Desulfobacula toluolica Tol2: one gene and its partner. The protein of the gene in region 1 interacts with the protein of each later gene in a pairwise test. Links are inferred from orthologs where the notes say so. Each region holds a gene or a part of one and is shown on either strand. Other genes may lie near its edges.

Region 1 (4,946 bases):
TTCTTGAAGGAGAGTTTCCCGAGTATAAACCGGTTCTAAATTATGAAGACATGATTCCCATTGAAATGGACAGAAGAATGTTTTCAACACTTATGAAGCGGGTTTCTATTTTAACATCTGATGATTATAAAAGTGTGATCTTAAATTTTAAAAACAATGAACTGGTCGTTACTATCACCAATCCTGAAATAGGTGAATCAAAAGAAAGAATGATGGTTTCATATTCCAATGAAGAGATTAAAAGTGCGTTTAATCCGAAATATTTTATTGATGCTTTAAGTATTTTTGAAGACAGTATTATTGTTGTAAATATTAAGGACAATAAAAGCCCCTGTATAATCAAAAGTATTGATGATGATAAACTTATTTGTGTAATAATGGCAATGCATATATCATAACTAAAGGTCACATGTGGATAAAAATAAAGTAACAAAAGAGTATAGTGCCGGCAGTATAAAAGTACTGGAAGGTCTTGAAGCCGTTCGTAAAAGACCTTCCATGTATATTGGAAATGTTGATATTGAAGGGCTTCACCACCTGGTTTATGAAGTGGTGGACAACAGTATTGATGAAGCCATGGCAGGACACTGCGATACGATTTTTGTGACCATTCATCCGGATAATTGTGTGAGTGTGGAAGATAACGGTCGCGGAATTCCCGTTGCAATACATGAAACAGAAAATATACCTGCCTGTGAAGTGGTCATGACCAAGCTTCATGCCGGAGGTAAATTTGATAAAGATTCCTATAAAGTATCAGGAGGGTTGCACGGAGTTGGAATTTCCGTTGTTAATGCACTTTCCTTGAATCTTGACATGGAAGTCTATAAAGATGGAAAAATTTATCATCAGTCCTACTCCAAAGGTGATAAGAAGACCGAACTTGTCATTAAAGGAGATACGGTTAAAAGGGGAACAAAAATTACATTCATTCCTGATTTTGAAATCATGAACGAGAATGAATTTATTTACGAAATCATTTCCCGAAGAATGAGAGAACTTGCCTTTTTAAATAAAGGAATCAGAATCATTATTGAAGATGAACGGTCTGCTGAAAAAGATGATTTTCACTATGAAGGTGGAATTGTCTCTTTTGTTGAGTATTTGAACCGGTCCTGTACTGCTTTGCATGATCCCATCCATATCGAAGGTGATAAAAAGGATGTACAGATTGAAGTGTCCATTCAATACAATGATACCTTTAAGGAAAAACTCTATTCTTATGCCAATAATATCAGGACCATTGAAGGTGGTGCCCATGTGTCCGGTTTTAAGGCAGCGTTAACCCGTACTGTAAACTCTTATATCTCTTCTGGATCAAATAATCTGCCCAAAAATATGCAAAATATTAAAATCGGCGGCGATGATATGAGAGAAGGTCTTGCTGTTATTATTTCCGTGAAACTTATGGAACCCCAGTTTGAAGGTCAGACTAAAACAAAGCTGGGAAATAATGAAATTAAAGGAATTGTTGAATCTCTTCTCAATGAAAAACTGGGTCAGTATCTTGAGGAAAATCCAAATGTTGCAAAAAAAATTATTGCCAAGGCGGTTGATGCCGCAAGGGCAAGGGATGCCGCCAAAAGAGCAAGAGAACTTGCCAGAAAAAAAGGAACCCTTCTGGATTCGTCTTTGCCGGGTAAACTGGCTGAATGCCAGTTTGCAGATCCTGCTGAAAGAGAATTGTTTCTTGTGGAGGGAGATTCTGCAGGCGGCAGTGCCAAACAGGGAAGAGACAGACGGTTCCAGGCGATTCTTCCTCTTAAGGGAAAAATACTTAATGTTGAAAAGGCCAGGTTTGATAAAATCCTGAGAAGTGATGAAATCAAGAACATTATTACGGTTTTAGGCACTGGTGTCGGCAGGGAAGAGTATGACATTGAAAAAGTCAGATATCATAAAGTTGTTATAATGACGGATGCGGATGTTGACGGATCTCATATCAGAACTCTGCTGTTGACCTTTTTTTACAGGCAGATGCCGGATCTGATTTCAAAAGGGTATCTATATATTGCCCAGCCGCCGCTTTTCAGAGTGGGATCAAGGAAAAGCGGGGTATATCTTAAAAATGAAGAAGAGTATTCCAATTACCTGGTGAAAAGAATTGCCGGGCAAAAAGATATGTTTATATATGGCAACAAGGAACCTCTTTTAGAAGAAGACTTTTATTTTTTTCTGGTCAATTTATCTGACTATTATAATGCAGTCGTTTTATTAAAGAAAAGAGATATGGATACAGATCTCTTGCTTACTCTGATTAAAAATGGTGTGAAAGATAAATTTTTTCTTGAGGAAAAGCAAAATTTTATTTCTCTTTCAGAAGATCTTACGAAACACGGATATATCTCAGGTGAAATAGAGTATGATCCGGAAAGAAATATCTTTGAAATGGATATATATGAAAAAGAAGAAAAACAGCCTGTTTTAAGGGTTGGCAGAGAAATTCTGGCTACCAATGATTATAAAAGGATGCTGAAAGGATATGAAAAAATCAAACAGTTTGATAAACCTCCTTTTTCCATATCTGCTAAACAGTCAGATGCTGAAGTAAAAAAAGAGTACCCGTTTGATGATATATACAGTCTATTTGAGTTTATAATGTCAGAAGCAAAAAAAGGGATTAATATTCAGCGATATAAAGGTCTGGGCGAAATGAATCCGGACCAACTCTGGGAAACCACTATGAATCCTGAAAAAAGGATAATGCTCAAGGTGAATATTGAAGATGCTGAAAAAGCAGATGAGATCTTTACTCTCCTTATGGGTGAGGAAGTGGAACCTCGAAGAAATTTTATTCAAAAACATGCCCTTGAGGTCTCGTCACTAGATTATTGATACTTTTTAAATATTAGTAAGAAAAAAAAGGAGTTAATTATTTAACTCCTTTTTTTGTTTTTCAGTTCTAAGTCTGTCAAAAGGTTTAATTGACATCATTTTGAATTTAAATTATTATATAAATACACTTCAATAATAAATTTTTCACCATTTTTTATTAAAAATAAAGGAGGCCATCATGCCCAAGTCTATTCAAAAACGAATTGATGAGCAGATCAAAAAATGGGAAATGGAAAAAAAAGAAGCTAAACCCATTCAGGAATTCATCAATGTTATCACCATCTCCAGGGAATGCGGCAGCCAAGGATGTGAGGTTGCGGAAAGACTTTGCTCTGAAACAGGGCTTGATCTGTTTGACAAAAAGATTCTTGAAGCCATGGTTGATATATCAAAGACCAACCGGGGCCTTTTGGAAACCTTGGATGAGCGGTCAATGAACATCGTGGATGATATTATATCAAATTTTGTAAATGAACACCATTTATGGGCAGACGAATATTCAAAACTCTTGTTGAAGATATTAACTACCATTGGCAAGCATGGAAATGCTGTTATTCTGGGAAGAGGTGCAAATTGTGTTTTAAAGGGTAAAAACGTCCTGAGAGTAAAGATCGTGGCACCAATGACTGTGCGGCGTAATCAAACTCAGAAATGTCATGGTATGAATTTGGATGACGCAATGAAACATATGGTCAGTACCGATTCCAATAGAACAGCTTTTGTAAAAAGATATTTTAATTGTGATGCAAACGATCCTTCAAATTATGATTTGATTTTAAACACCGGAACCCTGTCTGTTGAAAAAGCAGTACAAATTATTAAGTGTGCAATTAATTAAAATTAAACAGTTAAATTTTTCATGACCTTTTTCATTTAAAGAAAGGCCTTTCTTAACAGTTGTTTGTTTTCCAATAGAGCAAGCCGCTGTTAAATATTATTTTTTAATTTGATAAGAATAGAACTGGAATAGATATTTTTTTATGCTTGTATTATCTGTTGCCGTTTATCGTTTTGGATATCAATGTTGACAAGTCCTTCATCTTCACGGGTTTTATTAAAAGTTCCTGGGCATTAATGGAATCCATCCACTCTTTTGTATAGGTTCTTTTAAACCCTGTGCAAATAATTACAGGAACATCAGGATTTCTTTTTTTTATTTCCTCAACTAACTTATCACCTGTTATCTCAGGCATTGTCAGATCTGTTATCACCAAGTCAAATTTATTTGGGTTGGTTTTGAATATCTCAAGGGCTTTAATACTGCTTGTACAGGCTGTGGTATCATATCCAAGTCTCTTAAGAAATTTTTGTTCCATGGCTACAATCTGTTCTTCATCATCTACCAGCAGAATATGCCCCGTTCCTTTTATACAATTGTTTTTAATAACCGGGAGTGATGAGTTGTCCGTGTTTGAATCAATAAGGGGTAGATATATGTGAAAACAGGTTCCTTTATAAGGTTTACTGATCACTTTAATGTCCCCTCCTGCCTTTTTAACGATTCCATGAGCAACTGCCAACCCCAGCCCAGTACCTTTTCCGGATTTTTTGGTTGTAAAATAAGGTTCAAATATTTTCAGAGCAATGTTTTTTTTCATTCCAATTCCTGTATCGGAAATTAACAATTCCAAATATCTGCCCGGTTTTAAATCCAAAAGATTATTTAAATCATCTTCTTTGATTTCTGATTCAAAAAGTTTTACTGTAAGTGTTCCACCTCGATCTTCCATGGCTTGATATGCATTGGTACACAGATTCATGATGACCTGATGAATCTGGGTTGAATCCGCCATAATGGGTCTGCAGTTCATATCAATTTGCTGAACTATATTTATGGTTGTTGGAATGGTTTTTTTTAAAAACTTAAGAGTTTCTTTTATAATAGGCTGAACCAGCACCGGGTTTGTTTCTTTTTCCGCTTTCCTGCTGAATGAGAGAATTTGATTGATCAGTTCTTTTGCCCTGTTTGATGCTTTAAGAATATTCATCAGATACTCATGGGTGTCACTGTTTTCAGCGGTATCCAAAAGCAGGATTTCAACATATCCTGTAATGGGGAAAAGAATATTGTTGAAATCATGAGCAATGCCACTTGCCAGAATACCTATGGC
Region 2 (5,037 bases), 4.1 Mb from region 1 along the record:
CCGGTTATCGTCTGTAATATTAAGATTTTCATCCATTGGCACATTATAATCAACCCTGACAAACACTCTTTTTGATGTCACATCAATATCTTTTATTAATTTCATCGGCTTCTCCAACATTATTTTTTCTTTTTTCTGTGAACCTGTTTTTTACGGGACCAGCGTTCAAAAAAATTCATGACACCCGATTGGGTTCCCCTTTCAATAATCTCTTCTTCCACTTGAACACCAGCTTTAGTGGCCATGGCATGTTGCAGACAATTAGTTTTTAACGGACAGTGATAAAAGCACTCATCCGGTGTCTGCCTCAATCCCTTATCGGTCATGGGAAATACTTTTTCAAGGATACCAAAACATTCAGGCGTGTCATTTTCTTTGTTCATTTGTTTCTTTATTAATAATTTGTTTGTTCAAATTCCGTATTAAACTTTGATATTAAGCCTTGGGCTGCAAAACTGTATGCCCCGTTATTTCCAATAATCATATGCTCATGCAAAACAATTCCCACATATTTGAGTGCAAATAACAATTGTCTTGTGATCCGGATATCACTTTTAGAAGGCTCAACATCCCCCGAAGGGTGATTGTGTGCAAAAATAACGGCTGCGGCATTATGTTGCAAGGCACTGATAATAACTTCCCGCGGATAAACAGAACTGGTCGTCAAAGTTCCGGTAAAAAGAATTTGACAGGTCAATACCCTGTTTTTGGCATCAAGAAAAATTCCGGCAAACACTTCTTTTGTTTTATGTCCAATGGTCTGGTTCAAATATTCCATCAAATCCCGGGGATTTTGAACCACATCTTTTGATATGATTTTGCTTTCAAGGTACCTGTCAGACACTTGTTTAATCAACCGGATACCCAGACTGCTTGACGGCCCTACTCCTTTAATTTCACACAGCGATTCATGACTTGCCTCCAGAACCCTCTGAAAAGTCTTAAACCTCTTTAACAGCAATTTTGCGCTCTGTTTGCAGTCTTTTCTCGGGGTATTCAAAGAAAGCAGCAACTCAATGACTTCATAATCATGAAATCCTTGAAGACCGTTTTTAAGAAATCTATCCTTAAGCCTTTTTCTGTGGCCCTCTCCCTTATGAATCAGTTGGGTCATCTGTCTTGTCAACATTCTCCTCATCAACAGGAAATTCTTTCAGAGTATCATCTTCCGGATCATCCTGCCCTGCCTGATCTTCTGCCTGATCTTCTGCCTGATCTTCTGCCTGATCTTCTGCCTGATCTTCTGCCTGATCTTCGTCCTCGGGAAGCCTTGCAATACCGATAAGGGTTTCTTTGGCAGACAGGTTAATCAATTTAACCCCCTGGGTGTTCCTGCTGATAACATTAATGCCTTCAATGGATGTTCGAATCAATTTTCCTTTATCCGTAACCATCATCAACTCGTCATTGTCATCCACCAAAAGCAATGAGACCATTTTGCCATTGCGTTTTGATGTTTTAATGGAAAAAACACCCTTGCCGCCACGGGTCTGAGTCCTGTACTCTTCAATAGAAGAGCGTTTTCCATATCCGTTTTCAGTCACGGTAAGCAAAGTATCTTCTGATTCCAGAACCTCCATGCCGACAACTTTTGTATCCGGGTCTATTCTCATTCCCCGAACCCCCATAGAACCCCTGGCCGTTGCACGAACATTTTTCTCATTAAAGCGGATAACCTTGCCCCCTTCCGATCCAAGAAAAACATCCATATTTCCGTCGGTGATTCTTGCCGCAATCAACTCGTCTCCCTCAGCCAGCTTCACCCCGATCAAGCCGCCGGATCTTCTCCTGGAATAGGCCATCAAATCGGTTTTTTTCACCCGGCCTTTTTTAGTGGCCATGACCACATATCTATCCTCAACAAACTCATCAACGGTTAATACAGTGGCAAGCTTTTCACCCTCATCAAAATTCAACAGATTTACAATGGCCTTTCCAAGACTTGAGCGGCCTGCCATGGGCAATTCATACACCTTTGCCTGGTAAACCTTGCCCAAATTGGTGATAAATAAAAAGGTGGAGTGGGTGGATGCGACAAAAAGATGTTCCACAAAATCATCCGTCTTTGTTCCCATTGCGGTTTTGCCTTTCCCGCCCCTGTGCTGACTTGAATACAGTGTAATGGGGTTGCGCTTGATATACCCGCTTCTGCTGACAGTCACCACCATGTCTTCTTGGGCAATCAGATCTTCAATACTGATTTCAGCCGTACTCTCAACGATTTGGGTACGCCGCGGATCACCAAATTCTTCATTCAGCTCGGCCAATTCGTCCTTGATCAGCCCTCTGACCACTTCATCACTTGAAAGGATCTCATTATACCAGGCAATATCCTTTAAAAGGGCATTATATTCACTGATGATTTTTTCTCTTTCAAGTCCTGTAAGCCTTTGCAAACGCATATCAAGTATTGCCTGGGCCTGAATGGCTGTCAAACTGAACCTGGATATCAATCCGTTTTTGGCCTCTTCAGGAGAATTTGAAGCACGAATAAGAGCCACCACCTCATCCAGATGATCAAGAGCAATTTTCAGGCCTTCTAAAATATGTGCCCTTTCTTGCGCCTTTTTTAAATCAAATTGTGTTCTGCGGATAATAACATTTATGCGATGTTCAATAAAATGATTCAAAATTTCTTTTAAAGTCAAAAGCTGCGGGCGGTTATTGACAACGGCAAGCAAAATAATACCAAAACTTGTCTGCATATTGGTATGCTTGTACAGCTGGTTAATCACAACCTCTGCAATCTGATCCCTTTTAAGGCCGATAGCCATTCTCATTCCATCTCGGTCTGATTCATCACGGACAAAGGAAGCACCTGTAATGACTTTGTCCCGCATAAGTTCTGCTATTTTTTCAACGACCTTTGCCTTGTTTACCTGGTAGGGCAGCTCGGTCACAATAATTGTTTCCTGACCGTTCTTTTTATTTTCCTCAACCGTTACCTTTGCCCGCAGCGTAATAATACCACGCCCTGTGCTATAGGCCTCATAGATACCCTTGGTACCATAAATATGACCAAAAGTCGGAAAATCAGGGCCTGGAATGTATTCCATTAAATCCTGAATATCCATTTCAGGATTGTCAATCAATTGGGTTAACGCACAAACCACCTCTTTGATGTTATGGGGAGGAATATTGGTTGTCATTCCAACGGCAATACCCGAGGAGCCATTTACCAGCAATGCAGGAAATTTTGTGGGTAAAACAGAAGGTTCTTCAAGGGTTTCGTCATAATTGGGAATAAAATCAACAGTTTGTTTTTCAAGATCTGCAAGCATCTGATGGGAAATCTTGCGCATACGAATCTCGGTATACCTCATTGCCGCAGCAGAATCACCATCCACAGATCCAAAGTTACCCTGACCATCCACCAACATATATCGAAGTGAAAAATCCTGGGCCATTCTAACAATGGTATCATAAACGGCAGAATCCCCATGAGGATGATACTTACCAATCACATCACCAACAATACGGGCAGATTTTTTATAGGATTTATTCCAGTCGTTTCTCAACTGCTGCATGGCATACAAAACCCGCCGGTGAACCGGCTTCAGGCCATCACGAACATCGGGCAGCGCCCTTCCGATAATGACACTCATGGCATATTCAAGATAGGATTGTTTCATCTCCTTCTCAATGCTGGTCACATTATTGTCTGTATTAATAATCAACTTTACAACTCCAATTATTTCTCTTTAAGAACCTTTCCGGGTTCAACCATAAACTGAAAACTTGAAAAATATATGTCTGCAAGGGTTAAAAACAGGGTTGCGATCAATGGACCGTAAATAATACCCAGAATGCCATAAGCTTTTAACCCGCCGATAATAGCAAAGAATACGATTAACGGATGCATACTGACTCTATTTCCCACTACCCTGGGTTTAAAGATATACTCAATCCCCCAGGACAGCACGGCATAAAAAACAAGGACAAAAATCCCTGAAAAAAATTTTAATTTCAGCATCAGGATCACTGCGGCAGGGACCATGACAATACCGATCCCCACAATGGGCAAAAAAGCCAGAAATCCCATGATAACACCCCATAGGAAAGGAGAATTCCACCCTAACAACCAGAAAAGTAAACCGCCTGCAATTCCCTGAATCAATCCGCCAAGGCCATTTCCGATAAGGACTGCACCTGCCATGTCCATAAATTTTTCAAAAAGTTTTTCATCATGTTCATCCGGTAAAGGAGACAGGTCATACATATATTTTATAAACTTATCCCCATCGATAAACATGTAAAATACCACGATTAACATCAGACCAAAATACAACACCAGATTAAACACATTGGATGTAATAAAACGGGCCTGTTCAAACAATGATAATCCCACGGCCTTTCCAAGTTCTGAAATGGGGCTGACCAATTCATCCCAGGTCACCTCTTTTTCGATACCTGCCCTGACCAGCAGATCATTGAATCGTTCCAAGGCATGCGTATTTTCAAACAAGTCTTTTAATTGATTGGAAAAAACCGCATCTTTGGCCATGGTATAAAGATTAAAGGCTTCCCTGGAAAGCACCCCGATAAAAAAAACAACCGGAATAAAGACAACAAAAAAAATCAGAATACAGGTAAGAACTGAAGCAGCTTTGGGGGACAGTTTCTTTGAAAAAAACCTGAAAACCGAATTAAAAATTCCTGTGGAGACGACCCCTAAGATGATAATAGCAAAAAACGGGGCAATCAGCTTACCTGCAAGCAGAATCGAAATACAGAACAGCACAATAAAAAATACAAACACTGCTCTTTGAGAAATATTTTGCTCCAAGATTTCACCAATCTATTCAGTCAAGGTACAAAGAAATGAAAAGGGTTAAAAAACCATGTAAAGCCGTAATATGCAAAAAGGCTTGCACAAATACGGCTTTACATAAATCCAAGAGTCTTCTTGTTTTAGTTTCTGATCAGTCCAAGGGCTGCCAGAACAAGAAGTATCTCAAATATAATGACTTGAAGAAAGCTTCCAAAAAAATGGTATACAATACCGCCGCCAACAATAGCCGGCACTGCCGTAAAGAT

The links.
Region 2: the proteins of gyrB (region 1) and gyrA interact in binary tests that used the Escherichia coli proteins (3 or more experiments, as listed by UniProt). The link is inferred for Desulfobacula toluolica Tol2 from one-to-one orthologs.

Annotation. Positions count from the first base shown.
Region 1 is NC_018645.1:725-5,670, forward strand. What follows is about bases 49-3,123. They hold gyrB (DNA topoisomerase (ATP-hydrolyzing) subunit B), read left to right. Parts: upstream 49-411; coding sequence 412-2,835; downstream 2,836-3,123. Other genes in these bases: dnaN (DNA polymerase III subunit beta), read left to right, coding at 49-398; TOL2_RS00015 (cytidylate kinase-like family protein), read left to right, coding at 3,014-3,123. Outside these bases: more of dnaN, read left to right, coding at 1-48; more of TOL2_RS00015, read left to right, coding at 3,124-3,673; TOL2_RS00020 (hybrid sensor histidine kinase/response regulator), read right to left, coding at 3,825-4,946. UniProt on the Escherichia coli protein: DNA gyrase negatively supercoils closed circular double-stranded DNA in an ATP-dependent manner to maintain chromosomes in an underwound state.
Region 2 is NC_018645.1:4,091,711-4,096,747, forward strand. The notes cover bases 864-4,029. They hold gyrA (DNA gyrase subunit A), read right to left. Parts: upstream 3,633-4,029; coding sequence 1,095-3,632; downstream 864-1,094. Other genes in these bases: radC (RadC family protein), read right to left, coding at 864-1,129; TOL2_RS18705 (AI-2E family transporter), read right to left, coding at 3,692-4,029. In the rest of the region: TOL2_RS18685 (phosphoglycerate kinase), read right to left, coding at 1-105; TOL2_RS18690 (hypothetical protein), read right to left, coding at 120-383; more of radC, read right to left, coding at 395-863; more of TOL2_RS18705, read right to left, coding at 4,030-4,786; TOL2_RS25170 (hypothetical protein), read right to left, coding at 4,912-5,037. UniProt on the Escherichia coli protein: A type II topoisomerase that negatively supercoils closed circular double-stranded (ds) DNA in an ATP-dependent manner to maintain chromosomes in an underwound state.